3 regions of the Paenibacillus naphthalenovorans genome follow, and region 2 is predicted to be linked to each of the others. Evidence: riboswitches for the same ligand, from Rfam matches in the RefSeq annotation. Region 2 holds a riboswitch; each other region holds the start of a gene.
The links. Region 2 has a riboswitch for cyclic di-GMP ahead of IJ22_RS13390 (flagellar assembly protein A). Riboswitches for the same ligand answer to the same signal wherever they lie in the genome.
Positions count from the first base shown of each region.

Region 1: linked by a shared signal. The riboswitch ahead of IJ22_RS27145 (aspartyl-phosphate phosphatase Spo0E family protein) and the one ahead of IJ22_RS13390 (flagellar assembly protein A) in region 2 are both predicted to bind cyclic di-GMP.
Region 3: linked by a shared signal. The riboswitch ahead of IJ22_RS23855 (sensor domain-containing protein) and the one ahead of IJ22_RS13390 (flagellar assembly protein A) in region 2 are both predicted to bind cyclic di-GMP.

Region 1 is NZ_CP013652.1:1,374,986-1,380,072, forward strand. Features, by position in the region: gene IJ22_RS06650 (ABC transporter permease) at 1-172, shown strand, start outside; gene IJ22_RS06655 (ABC transporter ATP-binding protein) at 218-1,147, shown strand; gene IJ22_RS06660 (ABC transporter ATP-binding protein) at 1,137-1,748, shown strand; cyclic di-GMP riboswitch class I at 2,052-2,140, shown strand; gene IJ22_RS27145 (aspartyl-phosphate phosphatase Spo0E family protein) at 2,248-2,433, shown strand; gene IJ22_RS06670 (HD-GYP domain-containing protein) at 2,480-3,112, shown strand; gene IJ22_RS06675 (stalk domain-containing protein) at 3,284-4,927, shown strand.
Region 2 is NZ_CP013652.1:2,701,799-2,706,885, reverse strand. Features, by position in the region: gene lpdA (dihydrolipoyl dehydrogenase) at 1-1,039, shown strand, start outside; gene IJ22_RS26350 (hypothetical protein) at 1,208-1,357, shown strand; gene IJ22_RS13400 (DUF429 domain-containing protein) at 1,354-2,133, shown strand; gene IJ22_RS13395 (helix-turn-helix domain-containing protein) at 2,102-3,004, shown strand; cyclic di-GMP riboswitch class I at 3,187-3,272, shown strand; gene IJ22_RS13390 (flagellar assembly protein A) at 3,373-5,087, shown strand, end outside.
Region 3 is NZ_CP013652.1:4,836,255-4,841,341, forward strand. Features, by position in the region: gene IJ22_RS23850 (alpha/beta fold hydrolase) at 1-774, shown strand, start outside; cyclic di-GMP riboswitch class II at 1,120-1,203, shown strand; gene IJ22_RS23855 (sensor domain-containing protein) at 1,295-3,445, shown strand; gene IJ22_RS23860 (sigma-70 family RNA polymerase sigma factor) at 3,615-4,145, shown strand; gene IJ22_RS23865 (hypothetical protein) at 4,135-4,860, shown strand.

The DNA of each region.
Region 1 (5,087 bases), 1.3 Mb from region 2:
TCATCAGCCGGCCATCGGTATCATCCTGTCCGAGTCTATGCGATATTTATCGACCGGCTTATGGTGGCTGGCGTTTTTTCCGGGCCTTTGTTTGCTGATCATTGTACGGGCCTTCGATACGGCAGGTGAAAATCTGCGGCTGCTCCTGGAAACGCACAGGTCGAATGAGTAGTTTTTTGGGGTCATGAGTCATACGTAAGGGAGGTTTTGTGCGGAAATGTCCGTTCTTTTGGAAGTGAATCATTTAAGCATCTCCTTCCTGCAGTATACCCGCGGTTTTCAGCAAAAAAAGCTGAACGTGGTACAGGAGCTGAATGTTACCGTCCATGCCGGAGAGATCGTTGCGTTAGTCGGGTCAAGCGGTGCAGGCAAGAGCCTGTTGGCCCATGCGATCCTGGGGATTCTCCCGGACAGTGCGGAGACCTCCGGCTCCATTCGTTATGATGGAGAAGAGCTTACGACAGCCAGACAAGCTGCTTTAAGGGGGCGCGAGATTGCTCTTGTCCCGCAATCGGTCAATTATCTAAATCCGTTGATGCGCGTAGGAGAGCAGGTTCGGACGAACCGCGGAGACGCTAAAGAAGCGGTCAAGAAACAGCGGGAGATTTTTGAACGGTATGGACTGGGGGCTGAAGTGGAACGCATGTTTCCTTTTCAACTGTCAGGCGGAATGGCCAGGCGGATTCTTGTCTCCACGGCAAGCGTGAGCGGTGCAAAGCTTGTCATTGCCGATGAACCGACTCCCGGTCTCGACGCCGGCGTTGTCAAGGAGACGCTTGGCTTCTTCAAAGAGCTGGCTGATCAGGGATGCGGTGTGTTGTTCATCACTCACGATATCGAAGCAGCCCTGCAGATCGCTCATAAAGTAGCCATCATTTATGCCGGCACGACCGTAGAGACGGCCCGTCCGGATGATTTCGCCGGCAGCGGGGAAAAGCTTCGGCACCCTTACAGCAAGGCATTGTGGAGAGCGCTCCCGCAAAACGGTTTTGATCCGATCCCGGGCTTTCAGCCGCATCCGGGTGCGCTCCCTGAAGGCTGCAGGTTTGCTCCGCGCTGTCCGATGGCTACGAACGAATGCATGAACTCTCTGCCCGAGATGCGATGGCTGCGCGGCGGATCGGTGAGGTGCATCCATGCTTCTTGAAGGGCGAAATCTGGGTTTTCATTACGAAAAAGGTTCCTGGATATTCAGGGGGATGGACATCATGATCAAGCCCGGTGAAGTGGTAGGGCTGGTCGGGCCAAGCGGTTGCGGCAAGTCCACTTTAGCCCGCGTGCTGGCTGGCTATGAGAAGCCCAAGGAGGGAAGCGTTCTGTTGAATGGCGCTCCTCTGCCTTCCAAAGGCTTTCTTCCGGTTCAGCTGATATTTCAGCATCCGGAAAAAGCGGTCAACCCGCGATGGCTCATGCGGTCCGTACTGAAGGAGAGCTGGGACCCCGATGAACAGCTTCTTGCCTCTTTAGGCATTGAGGAGGAATGGCTAAACCGGCGGCCCGGCGAGTTGTCCGGCGGCGAGCTCCAACGATTCTGTATCGCCAGGGCCCTTGGTCCTAACACCCGTTTTTTGATTGCCGACGAGATTACCACGATGCTCGATGCCATAACCCAGGCCCAAATCTGGCATGCGGTGCTAGAGGCGGCCGAAAAGCGCGGTATGGGAATGCTTGTGATCAGTCATGATAAGCATTTGATCGGACGGGTTTGCACCCGGGTAATGAAATGGGGCTCTTCAAGGACGCTTTAGGGGGTTGACAACAAGCCGAGAAATATAAAACTTCCGAACCGGCAGGGGACTGGAAATCGGCATGCAAAACACACCAGCTGCGAATTTAGTTTCGTACTGGTGTTTTTTAATGTAAAAAGACCTAGATGATATTCTAAAATATAGTACTAAAGACTCGTAAAAATGATAGTCAAATTGTGGAAAATGTGTTAGAATAAAAGAAAAGATGTCGAAACACCATAAATTAACACTATCCATGTCGATAGTTTTGCCAATATACATATTTCTTTTGCACCAAATTGTAACAATGTACAAACAATGATAGTCCGATCAAGGCACAGCCATTGAAAAGTGGTGTCGCAAAGCTAAAGGGGCTAACGTGTGGAAACACACCATGCCAGCCAGCCGCCGGAATGAGGAAGAAAACCCTTCATTCGGAGGGTTTTCTTTTTTATTGTAATCGAAAAAGATGGCTTCGTTAAAAAGAGGATGTTATAGCCTGTGAGGATGGTGAGAGGCCATGTACGGTGTTTTTAATGAAAAGCGATTGAAACATTTATCGGAAGAAATTGAGAGAATTCGATTCAAAATGCATGGCATATTCAACATCAAGCTTTGTTTATCCGATCCGGAAGTTAAAGCATTAAGCAAGGAATTGGATTGTGCGGTGATCAGATACCAAGAGTATATCAAGCGATTGACATGAATGAAATAAGGACAATGAGAGGTATTTTACGGAAAGGGTGATGTCAGTGAACGGTGAACAGGCGGTAAACGGACTAACACAATTGCTGGTCAAAGATATAGTGACCTATGAGCATAGTATAAGGGTTGGAAAAATGGCCAAGCTGATGGCGGCCTATCTGAACTTTGATGAATTGCAAACCCAAAAATTGATTGCAGGATGCTGTTTACACGATATTGGCAAGGTACACATCCATGACTCCATTTTGAAAAAGAAATCCTCGCTCACACAGGAAGAGTGGAAATATATGAAGTGTCATGCTTTTTTCGGAGTTCAGATGGCCATCATGGAAGGAATTACCGATCAGGATGTCATCGATACCATTCATTATCATCATGAGCGTTGGGACGGTACAGGCTACCCCAGCGGCTTGAAGGGAAACGACATTCCTGTATATGCCCGCATTTGTTCGATATTGGATGCTTTCGACTGTATGATATCGGATCGCCCCTATAAAAAAGGGATGTCCATACAGCACGCTCGCGAAGAACTGCTGAACCAGAGTTATTCGCAATTTGACGGTCATTATGTTCAGGTGTTTCTCACCATCCAGGATATGATATTGGAACATATTCAAAGAGACTCCGTACATTCGTTCGCCTATCATACGAGAGCTATATATCATTCGGGAATCGTATGACGATGAGATGAGTAGGTCACCGCCGGTGGCTTATTTTGGCTTTTGACAGCTGAAAATGTTACAAATTATTGTTTTTTGATAGGACGGAAGGAAAATGAGGGGAAGGTAATGAATTAAAATTAATGAAGGGCAGGAAGAGCCGAAGCATACAAGATTGGAGGGAAATCAGAAGTGAAGAAGGTTCTTACATCCACGACATGGAAGGTATGGCTTGCCTTTTGGATGATGATCGCCATGCTGACCATTCCGGCCCCGAGAGCGGACGCGGAATCGTTCTCCTATTTCGGGTATCCGAAAGGAACGGTGGGCATATCCAAGCCAACCATCGGTTTTGAGCTTGGCGAAAGGAACGGACTGCAGGTTGGTTCGTTTAGTATGAAGCTGGATCAAAAGCTTGTTTCGGGGACTTTTGATAAAGAAACGATGAGTTTTACATATACACCGACTGCGGGATTAACGCCAGGGGAGCATTCGGTTGAAGTGCAGCTGCAATTTACCGGTTATCAGACGGTTCATTTGAATTGGACGTTCACGGTAGCAGACAACCCTATAAGCGAAGTTCCCGCCGCATACTCACAGACCCGTCAACTGGGTCTGAAAGCGATCAACGATTATCGCATGCTTTACGGATTAAAGCCGGTCAAGCTCAACGGGAATCTGACGTTAGCTGCCCAACTCCATGCCCAATATTTGTTCACGAACCGTGCAGGGGAGACGACGCCTTCGGTTTCGCTGCATGATCAAAAGAAGGGATTGCCCGGTTATATAGGAGCCACCCCTTCCGAGCGTGCGGTTTATGCCGGATATTTTCGCGGCGTCGGAGAAAATGTTTCTTTTAAAACGGGAAATCTCGTGGATTCCATCGACCAGCTGTTTGATGCGCCGTATCACCGCAAGCCCTTTTTAATGCCGCATGTTACGGAAGCAGGTATAGAGATGGTCGGGGATTATGTCGTCATCATGTTTGGCTATGGGGAAAACTCCGAAACGGAGATGACGGTCTCTCCTGCCCCCGGGGATCCCTATGTTCCACTGATTTTTGACGGTTACGAAAATCCGGATCCAATACGTATGCATACGTCAAGAGATTATCCCGTCGGGTATCCGCTTAAGGTAGTCGTAACGGGAAAAGGCGTTGGCGAAGTCCAGTTGCTTGAAGCGACTTTGAAGGATGAATCGGGTCAACCGGTGAAGCTGCTGCAAAACAGTCCGAGCAATGACGATCATTTAACCAACAGCGTCATCTTAATTCCACCCGAGCCCCTAAAGCCAGACACTTCATATGCTGCATATGTGAAGCTGGGCGTAACAGTGAACGGGGTATCCCAAACGCTCGAGAAAGCCTGGAATTTTCATACGGAGCCGATTCGCGGCATCGGGAAGCAGAAGCTGCATACAGACATCGCCGCGTATGTGAAGCTGACAGAGCAGAAAGACAGAATTCAGCACGTGGTCACCTTCAAGCTGGACGATGATAGCTATACAGTGGATAACGTGCCGTTCCCGTTGAAGAGGGCTCCGTTTATCGAGGAAGGCACGTCCTATTTATGGGTCAGGGACTTGGCCGCGGCGCTGGGAGCCGAAGTGACTTGGGATGACGAACGCAAAGCGGCGGTCTATACAAAAAACGGCCGCGTAATCACTTTCTTTACGGGTCGTAACGTGTATGCCATTAACGGTATTGAACATACTACGGAATCGCCGGCCCGACTGGTAGACGAACTCACCATGATTCCGGTACGCCTGCTGTCCGAGGTTTTGGGTGCGCAGGTAGAGTATCTGCCGGAAACGCGGACCGTAAAAATTGTATATTGATACGTTTGAAGAAGCTGAAGGGTCCCGGTGATATGCCGGGAGCCTTTTTTTGGTACGCCCAGCATGGGCGTCATCTTTAGGGTGAGAGTCCCGAACGGGGGCTGGCGAGCGCCTACCGTAGCTGAGGGCAAGACCCTCTATGTCAATATAGAATGTACGT
Region 2 (5,087 bases):
GGCGCGCGTGTTTAACGATAACGAAACGGCCCGGTACCGTTTCAACCACTGCATCATTGCGACGGGGTCCCGTCCGATCGAGCTCAAGGCGTTTCCTTTCGGCGGCAGGATCATCTCCTCGACAGAGGCGCTGTCCTTAAAGGAAATTCCAAAGAGCATGGTCGTGATCGGCGGCGGCTACATCGGAATCGAGCTTGGTCAAACCTATGCCAAATTCGGTACGAAGGTTACGGTGCTGGAGGGATCGGATTCGATTCTTCCCGGCTTTGAGAAGGATCTTACCCAGCTTGTGGCGCGCAACCTGAAAAAGCTGAATGTAGACATCGTGACGGAAGCGTTGGCGCAGAGCTCCGAGCAAACCGACAAGGATGTAACAGTGACCTACACCGTAAAAGGCGAGGAAAAGAAAATCACGGCCGACTACGTGCTTGTTACGGTAGGCCGTCGTCCCAATACGGACGGCGACCTGTCCCTGGAACTCGCCGGAGTGGAGGTTGGCGAGCGCGGCCTGATCAAGGTGAACGAAAAATGCCAGACCAACGTGCCGCACATTTATGCTATCGGCGACATCGTACCGGGTCCTGCGCTTGCGCATAAAGCTTCCTATGAAGCAAAAGTGGCGGCGGAATCGATCGCAGGTCTGCCCAGCGCAGTGGACTATAAAGTCATTCCGGCCGTCGTATTCTCCGATCCGGAAATCGCGGGCGTCGGTCTCAGCGAGACGGAAGCAAAAGAGAAGGGCATCAATGTCGTCGTAGGCAAGTTCCCGTATGGAGCTAACGGACGCGCGCAATCGATGAACGCCACCGACGGCTTCGTGAAGCTGATCGGCGACAAAGACAGCGGACTGTTGCTTGGCGGGTTTGTCGTCGGTGCAGAAGCGTCCAACCTGATCGCCGAGCTGACGCTGGCCATTGAGATGGGAGCCACGCTTGAAGATATCGCGCTCACGATCCATGCGCACCCGACGCTTGGCGAGATTACCATGGACGCTGCCGAAGGCGCGCTTGGCCATCCGATTCACCAGTTAGGGAAGTAAGAAAGAATGAAAAGCCGAGGATGAATGGAAATCCATGTATCCTCGGCTTTTTGCGTTTAAAGCAGTACGGATGCCGAGGCGCTATTTGTCCTTGTCTCAGCATGTCCGTTCCATGCAAAAGGATGTATAATAAAGACAATGACCAAGGGATAAAGGGCGTGTTCAACTATGCAAGCGCATACCTGTTTATTGGCGGATCGGGACGAAAACAAGCAAGCCGCGGACGAATGGGATCGGGAGTGCGGGACAAGGTTTATGGCTGAGCGGTTTTTGCAGTTGAATCCGGGTGCCGGCAAAGCGGAGCCGGAAAACTCATGAAGGGCGGCTCCTTTGCAGGCATTGACGGCTGCCCGGCGGGCTGGCTGACGGTGGAGCTTACGATTGACGGAAGCTGGACGGCGGGGGTGTTCGAGGACCTGGAAAGCCTATGGGCGGCGTATCGGCAGGCAGCGTTGTTGTTGATCGATATGCCGATCGGTCTGGCCGACGGCAGCGAGCCGCGACGCTGCGATGTGCTGGCGCGGCAGCTGCTGAAGCCCGGACGGGCGTCCAGCATATTCCCTGCGCCCGTCCGCGAGGTGCTGAGTGCCACGGATTATGCGCAGGCGAATGCGCTCCAGCGCAGGCTCAGCGGTCGGGGATTATCGCGCCAAACCTGGGCGCTTGTCCCGAAGATTCGCACGCTGGACCGGCTGCTCCGGCAGGATGAAGCGGCCCGCTTAACGTTTCGCGAGTCGCATCCGGAGCTTTGCCTCGCACAGCTTTTCGGCGGCCCGATGCACAGCGGGAAGAAGAGCCAGGCGGGCTTTGACGAGCGTATGGCGCATCTGCGGGGCGTGTATGCACAAGCCGACGAGGTTGTCGAAGAGCTGATGCTGCGGTATCCGCGCAAAGCGGTGGCGCGGGACGATATCGTCGATGCGCTTGTGCTCGCGGTAACGGCATGGTTGAGTGAAGGCAGACCGAGGCAGCTGCCCGAGGGCGGAGATGGGGACCGCTTGGGAATACAACGGATCATAGCTTATTACTGTTTTCTTAAAGAGGAAAGGTTGGAAAAGCACAATGCCGAATCGTTGGGCAAGCTTGATGGTTGAAAAGGCTGCGGTTGGCATCTGTCTTTGCAAATGGGATGGCCGTCAATTCATGGTCGAGGAGGCGAATCCGGCTTTTTTCCAGATCATCGGCTATACAAAAGAAGAGCTGGGGCAGGCATCCTTCTTATCTTTTCTATCGGCTGAATACAGGGATTGGGTATTGAAGCGCCCGGAGTTTTTTGAGTATGATGAGGTTCTGTTTTCGGAAGAGAGATGGACCGTAAAACACGGGCATCAAGTGGATGTGGAGCTATCTTTACGCGAAACGGTTATGGATGGGGTCTATTACTATATTATGGTTGTCAGAGACGTCAGCGACAAAAAATGGATTTTACGGCAGGGTACGGGGTATGAGGTAAGCGGAACGCTGACGACGAAATTCCGCTTTACCGATTGCTCGCTCCACGGCCCCTTGCTGGATCTGCAGAGAAAAGATTTGTTAGCGCAGCCGTTTCTTTCTTTTGTCGGATCCAAACATTTGCTTCAGGTAAGGCACTCGCTCCGCCAGGCCTTATTGTCCGCATCCGGCTTCAGTATGGCGCTGGAGTGGGTACATAACCATCGACAGGCAGATATGGAATTTCGCTTTCAACCTCTGTTAAACGGCAGGCAGGAAGTCACCCGAATTGCCTTTGTCGGCAAATGCCTGGCAAACGGGCAAACACGGGAACCGTCGGGAATAGCTGTTACGCTGCGCATGCTGATGGCGGAACGCCGTATGACGGCAACCAGGCTTTCTGAGCTGACCGGACTGTCCATGGGCACGATCTCCAAAATGAGAAACGGAAAAATTACAAACCCGCATAAATATACCATACAATGTATTGCGGATGCACTGGGTGTTCCGATTACCGAGCTTTGGCGCGATTAGATCTGTAACAATATGTAAAAACGGGCGTAAATAATGCAATGTTTTAACCTTTTTGTCGAATCTTAGCGAAAAATGACACATAAAATACTTTCTACAAGCATGGATTAGTCCTTTTGTCTTATATCGTGTTGTCGTTTGCCGATCTGCTTGATTATAATTTAATTATAAAACGGAATATTTCATTACGATAATGGCAAACTTGTCGAAAGGCAAGGACGCAAAGCAATGGGCCTAAAGTATTTCATGCTATGGCAGCCATGCCGCCGATAATGGAAGGAACGTATTTTTCATGCACCTTTCCCCGGCTGGAGAAGGTGCATTTTTTCTAAGCTGCAAAACGCTTGATTCAGAGGAAGGAGGTAGTCCGGATGTCCGACTCTATTACGGAAATGGAATTGGTCAAAATGATAAAATCGTTGGCGTTGGATTCAGCGCCGAATGGTGCCGGTTTGTCGGATTATTCCAAAGAGGAAGCTCTCGGCGGGCATAAAGAAAATACGAACCGAGGCTGGTTTAGTGTAAGCGGAAATGAAATTTTTGTACATACGTCGGATGACGAGATGTCGCCCCTTACCATTGAGGCTATACCCCCGGTCAAGCTGACTGTAAATGGAGAAGCGGTCTCCGGTACGGTAACCGTAACATCCAAGGACAAGCTGGAGTGGTCCGTAGAGGAATCTCCATTGTTTGAAATTCAGGTATCCGAGGATCGTATGCAAGCCTACCTGCTTGTGCATTCACCCGTCAGGTATGTATGGAAGCTCAGCGAGTGCGAGCCTGCCGCCCATTTGGTTCTCAGAGCGGAAGAAGACCAATCGATTATTCTTAACAAACTGGAGTTTAACGATATTATTCTTGAGCTGGATCGTTTGTCGATCACGAAAAACCGGAACATCGGGGCAGTGTTTGAGGAAGTGCTTAACCCGACATTCGAGCCGATTCTGATCGCGCGGGGAAAGCCTCCGGTTCCCGGAAAGGATGCGGAGCTGCAGCTCTTTTTCACAGAGCAGGTGGAAAATCAGTATGTGGAAATCGGGGGCGTGGTCGATTACAGAAATCATTTAAATATTCCTTCGGTCACTCCGGGAGATGTGATCGCCCGAAAAATTCCGCCGGAAGAAGGGACCGTCGGCTACGACGTATATGGCAATTTCATTCGGCCAAAAGAACCGAAGGATATTGTTATTGTAGCCAAAGACGGGGTGCAAATCCGGGAGGACGGCTTCGTTATCGCTCTTAGAGAAGGAAGACCGCGCATCACCGGCAACCAAACGAAGTTTTTTGATATTACGAAGGCTTATATCGTACCCGGCGATGTCAATATTGAAACGGGACATATTGTTTTTTCCGGCGACATTATCATTTATGGAAACGTGATGGAAAGCATGATCGTCGAGTCGCTTGGCAATGTGTATATCTCAGGCAGTGTCTACAACGCTACCGTCACGGCAACCGGCAGCATTTACATTCAAGGCAATGCGATCAAAAGCAATCTGTACTCCGGTTATTTCGGGGTGTTGTATAACCGGCTTTACAACAATTCCAAATTGTTAATGTCCCAATTCGAACAGCTGCTTGAAGCAGCGAAGCTTCTTTTCGAGATGGTGGAAAAGAAGGGGCAGAAGCCCCATTACGGACAAATTATTTTACTGCTCGTGGAAAACAAGTTTAAAGATATTTATAAACTGGCCAAAGAAGCGTTATCGGTGATTATTAATATCCGGTCCCGAGACAAGACGGCTTGGCTGAATCTTAAAGACATGCTGGAACGGTTCCTTCAGCTCTCCCGGATGCCGCAATTGATTTCTCACGGAACGATTCTCGGCATTTTGAATTCTCTCAGGGAGACGGTCCAGCATGTCGGCAGCATGCAAGAAGCCAAAGTACGGATCGATATCGGGCAGTGCCATTTATCCACGCTCAAATCCAACGGCGACATTTTGATCCGAAAAGAAGGGGTGCTGCAAAGCGACCTGTACTCAGCGGCCAATATTGTATTTTATGACAAAGATGCCGTATGCCGAGGCTCCCGTTTGGAGGCGGACGGCATGATTTCCGCCATGATGGTCGGCGGTCAGACGGG
Region 3 (5,087 bases), 2.1 Mb from region 2:
TATTATCATGAAGCCGGACAAGGGGAGCCGCTGCTTTTGATTCACGGTTCCGGGCCTGGGGTTTCGGCTTGGGCGAATTGGCGTTTGGTGTATCCGATTTTATCGAAGCATTATCACGTATACGCTCCGGATCTGATCGGCTTCGGCTCGTCGGAAAAACCCCCTTCGGCTCAATACGGGGTGGACGCGTGGGTGGAGCAGCTGATCGCATTCATTGAAGCGAAGCATATCGGGCCGACGTCGATCGTCGGTAATTCCCTCGGCGGCTGTCTTGCTCTGCATTTGGCCTATCGAAGGCCGGATCTGGTGAAAAAGCTGGTGCTAATGGGGAGCGTAGGTGTTTCCTTCCCTCTGACGGAAGGTCTGGACCGTGTGTGGGGCTATACGCCGGATCCGGAAACAATGAGACAGTTGATCCAAATTTTTTCCTATGACAAAAGCTTTGCCGAAAACAGCGATCTGGTGCATATGCGTTATCAAGCCACTTTGAACGAAGAAAACCAGTCGGCCTTCGCTTCGATGTTCCCCGCCCCGCGGCAGCGCCATATCGATGCGATGGCTTTAAAGGAGGATCAAATCAAACGGATCGATTGTCCGGTGCTGCTCGTGCACGGTCGGGAAGACGAAGTGATTCCGGTCGAACAGACCAGCTGGAAATTGGCGCAGCTGCTGCCGAATGCGGAGTTTCATATGTTTTCAACATGCGGACATTGGACGCAGATCGAAAAGACGAATTCGTTCTGCACATTGGTGGAATATTTTTTGCAAAAATAGATGCTTTATAACGGAAAAGAAGCCGCGCCGCAGGCTGCCGCGGGCGGCTTCATGGCGTGATCGCCCGCCCGTTGAATTGAAAAAAGGAAATGTGCAGTGTGAAGATCAGGCTGGGGCCCTGGTCTTTTTTTCGTTCCCGGCGGATCATTTTACAATCAAGATATTGGAAATTAATTTTCGATCGTTTATAATAAAAACCAGGTCCGTCGTCCTAGAAACAGGAGCGCGCGAGAAGCGGACTATTCCTCTTCATGAGGCCGAAAGGCTACCCGTCAGTCCCGGCAGCCGGCCCGGATAAGGGTGTCTTTCTTGGAGTATTGTGAACGCAATGATGATCATAACCCCCATCTTTGTGGAAGCCATGATCAGCCATTCTCAACTGGGCACTTGAATGGCTGGGAGCGAGTAGTGCAACCGACCCCATAATCTATAGGGTCGGTTTATTTTTTACAATGAATTTCGGTGGAGCCGAACCATTCCGGCGGCATCCTTCCAAATCAAATTTAACGGGTGATGAGAGATGAGAAATCAAGGTTCAAATCGTGTGTCCGTTTCACCAACATATCCTTTTTTGGAAAGCCCATTATTCGAAAAGGACGAGAAATTGAAAAATATTTTAAAGGAATTGGCCGATATCAGGCATGCCTTGGACCAGTCCTCCATTGTGGCCATAACCGACCCGCGCGGGATCATACTCTACGTTAATGAACAGTTTTGCAGAATCTCCCGATATGAAAGGGAAGAATTGCTTGGTCAGGACCATCGGATACTTAATTCCGGGTATCACTCCCGTGATTTTTTTAAGAACATGTGGGCCACCATCGGATCCGGAGATATTTGGAGGGGGGAAATACGGAATAAAGCCAAAGACGGATCATTCTATTGGGTAGATACGACCATCGTTCCTTTTTTAAATGAACAAGGAAGACCGTATCAATATGTTTCGATTCGAAATGATATCAGCCTCCGAAAACAAATGGAAGAAGAGATCAGGAAAAGCGAGGAAAGATACCGTTTAATCACCGAAAATTCGTCGGACCTGATTTCAATCATTGATGCGGAGGGGAATTTTTTGTATGTGTCTCCTTCCCACGCAAGCTTATTAGGACACGATTTGGCTGATTTTGAATCCAGCCAAATCCTTCAATGGGTGCATGAAGAAGACCGCGAGACGGTCGTTGATGCGATTGAGAGCCGGCTGGCCGCAAGAAAAGAGTCTCCGCCGCTGGAGTTCCGGGTCCGTACGAGGGGCGGCAGCTATTGCTATATGGAAACCAAGATCAATCCGATCCTCAACCAATCGGGCGAAGTCAACAGCCTGACTCTGATTATGCGGGATATCACCGAACGGAAAAAGTCGGAACAAACGATTTACCATTTAGCTTACCACGATACATTGACGGATTTGCCGAACCGGAGATTATTTATGGATCGGTTGCGTAAAGAAGTCCATCAAGCTAAGCGCCGTCATTCACAATTGGCCGTCATATTTCTTGATTTGGATCGGTTTAAATATATTAATGATTCGCTCGGTCATGAGGCCGGAGATCTTTTTCTCATCGAAGCAGCCAAAAGAATCAGTCATTGCATTCGTTCGAATGATATGGTCGCCCGATTGGGGGGCGATGAGTTTATCGTATTATTGACGAACCTGTCGAGTTCGGCGGAGGTCGAATCCATATCTCAAAGGATCCAAACCAGCCTCCAGGAACCGATCGAGCTGTTCGGGCAGCGCCATTGTATTTCTTGCAGCATGGGTATCGCCCTTTTTCCATCGGATGGGAGGGACCCGGATGAATTGTTAAAACGAGCGGATATGGCTCTATATGCTGTGAAGGATAGCGGCAGGAATGGAGTTTCATTCTTTCATTCGGATATGGAAGAGCGTTCTTTGGAACGCATCCTGTTGGAAAATGAACTGAAAAAGGCCATTCAATATGAGCAATTTCGTATTGATTATCAGCCCAAACTCGACCTTGCGACAGGGAAAGTAACCGGCATGGAAGCGCTTGTTCGTTGGGATCATCCCGAATTAGGGAGGATCGCGCCGAATAAATTCATACCTATAGCCGAAGAAACCGGATTAATCATTCCTTTGGGAGAATGGGTTCTTCGCCGAGGATGTGAGCAAAATAAACATTGGCAGGATCAAGGATACCCTCCGTTAAAAGTTTCCGTGAATTTGTCTGCCCGACAATTCTATCAACCTGACCTGTTGGACATGATCAGCAGGATATTGAAGGATACCGGACTGGAACCGCAATGGCTGGAACTTGAGGTTACAGAAAGTATTTTTGCGGACATAGACAATGCGGCAGCGATTCTGCAGGAAATCAGGAATTTAGGCGTTCATACGTCTATCGATGATTTTGGAACGGGATACAGTTCATTCAGTTATATCAAGAATCTTCCCATAGACACCTTGAAAATCGATGCTTCTTTCATCCGGGATATTCACCGGAATAAGGAAAGCCATGCGATTGTAAAGGCGATACTGACCATTGCCCAAACGTTAAATCTAAGCGTGATTGCCGAGGGAGTTGAAATTCCGGAGCAGCTGGCCGTTTTGAATGAGGACGGATGCGGTCACGGGCAGGGCTTTCTATTCAGCAAACCGTTGTCCAGTCAGGATTTTGAAAACTATTTGAAAGATTTGCCGATAACCACTTAGGCATTGTACCTATTTCTCCCCTATGCGGGTGAACAGGTCAAAGAGACCAAGAAAACGAATGCATTGGCCGAAGAGGGGATTCCCCTCTTTTTTGTTTTCATCGTATTTTTAAAGCCAAATGAGGGACTGGGGTGTCTAATAAGTGAAACCGGGAGGAGGGAGACGACATTTGGATACCATCAACCTTGTCCAAAAGGCGCAAAAGGGTGATGAAACGGCCTATTTGGAACTTTTTAGGCAGCATGAGGAACGGATTTACCGCATGGCTTTTGTCTATGTGAAAAATCAGGAAGATGCTTTGGATGTAGTCCAGGAAACGGCTTATCGCTCATTTAAATCGATAAAGACTTTAAAGCAACCGCAATATTTTAAGACCTGGCTTACAAAAATCGCCATTCGTTGTTCTTTAGACTTACTACGCCAGCGAACCAAGGTGATTCACTTTGAACCGCGGAAATGGGATTGCGTACGGACGGAAAACGAAGATGATGTAACGATCTCCATTATGCTGGAAGATGTCATCGAGAAATTGGATGAAACGGAAAAAAGCATCATCTTGTTAAGATTCTATCAGGATTACACCATCAAGGATGCAGCAGAGATGCTGGAGCTTCCATTAGGAACAGCCAAAACGGTTTTGTATCGGGCATTGGATAAACTTCGCGGGATGTGCGGGGAGGCGGAAGCGAATGGGAAATAACATCAAGAAGGAAATGGACAAAATAGAAATCCCGGCGGAGCTTCATCAAAGAAGTGTACTCGGTGTTCAAAAAGCAAAGCAGGAACTTGCCGGGCAAAGAGATGGGAGCGGTATGGGAATGAAACGGTTATGGCAAGGAATTGGGGGCGTCATCGCCGCTTCCGCCTTGGTCTTTGCATTAATGATGGCAGTTGAACCCGGCCTTGCATCATCCGTTAAGGGATACTTTAAAGATATAGTAAACGGGAGAGGGGCAGTAACGGGTACGGAATATAGGCAAGCGACCGATGAAATCAAGGTTGAACTTGGCGAGCCTGATATGAATGCAGAGAACGCCGTTGTGCCGCTGACCGTAACCATACTTCACGGAACCAGTGTACCTTATCGTGAGATCGAGGTGGTCTCGTTGGGGGAATTCACGATTGTCGGAAGCTCGGGTGAAATGTTGGATGATAAGGAAGTGACCGTTCAAGCGATAACGGATCAGGACTACAGCTTCGAGATCCGGGATTCCAGTAAACTTTTATCGGAAGCTGTACCCGACGACAATAGCAGTAAAAAATTTCAAGCCCGTCTGATCATACCAAGAGATATTTTTGAACGAAATCATCATCTTGCGTTAAGAATTCATTCTTTTTATGGGCATAAAAAGGGCGATGCGCCGTTGGAAATAAAGGGGGAGTGGGAAGCGCAAATTAAATTACAGGAGTCATAACAGGGATGATGATTTCGCTAATAAAGGCAATCGTTTAACGGAATGAGTTAATCCATAAGGCTTTGGACTGTGCACTTAACAATGGTTAGGAAATCATTGAGATGTAAAGAGGGGAATACCCCTCTTTTTTGTTTGGATTGTTCATGCCGTCAAACGTTTGGAATATCGTGTCAACTTGAGGATATTTGATGTTCCCAGTGAACAAAATAAAACAATCAGGTAATGGG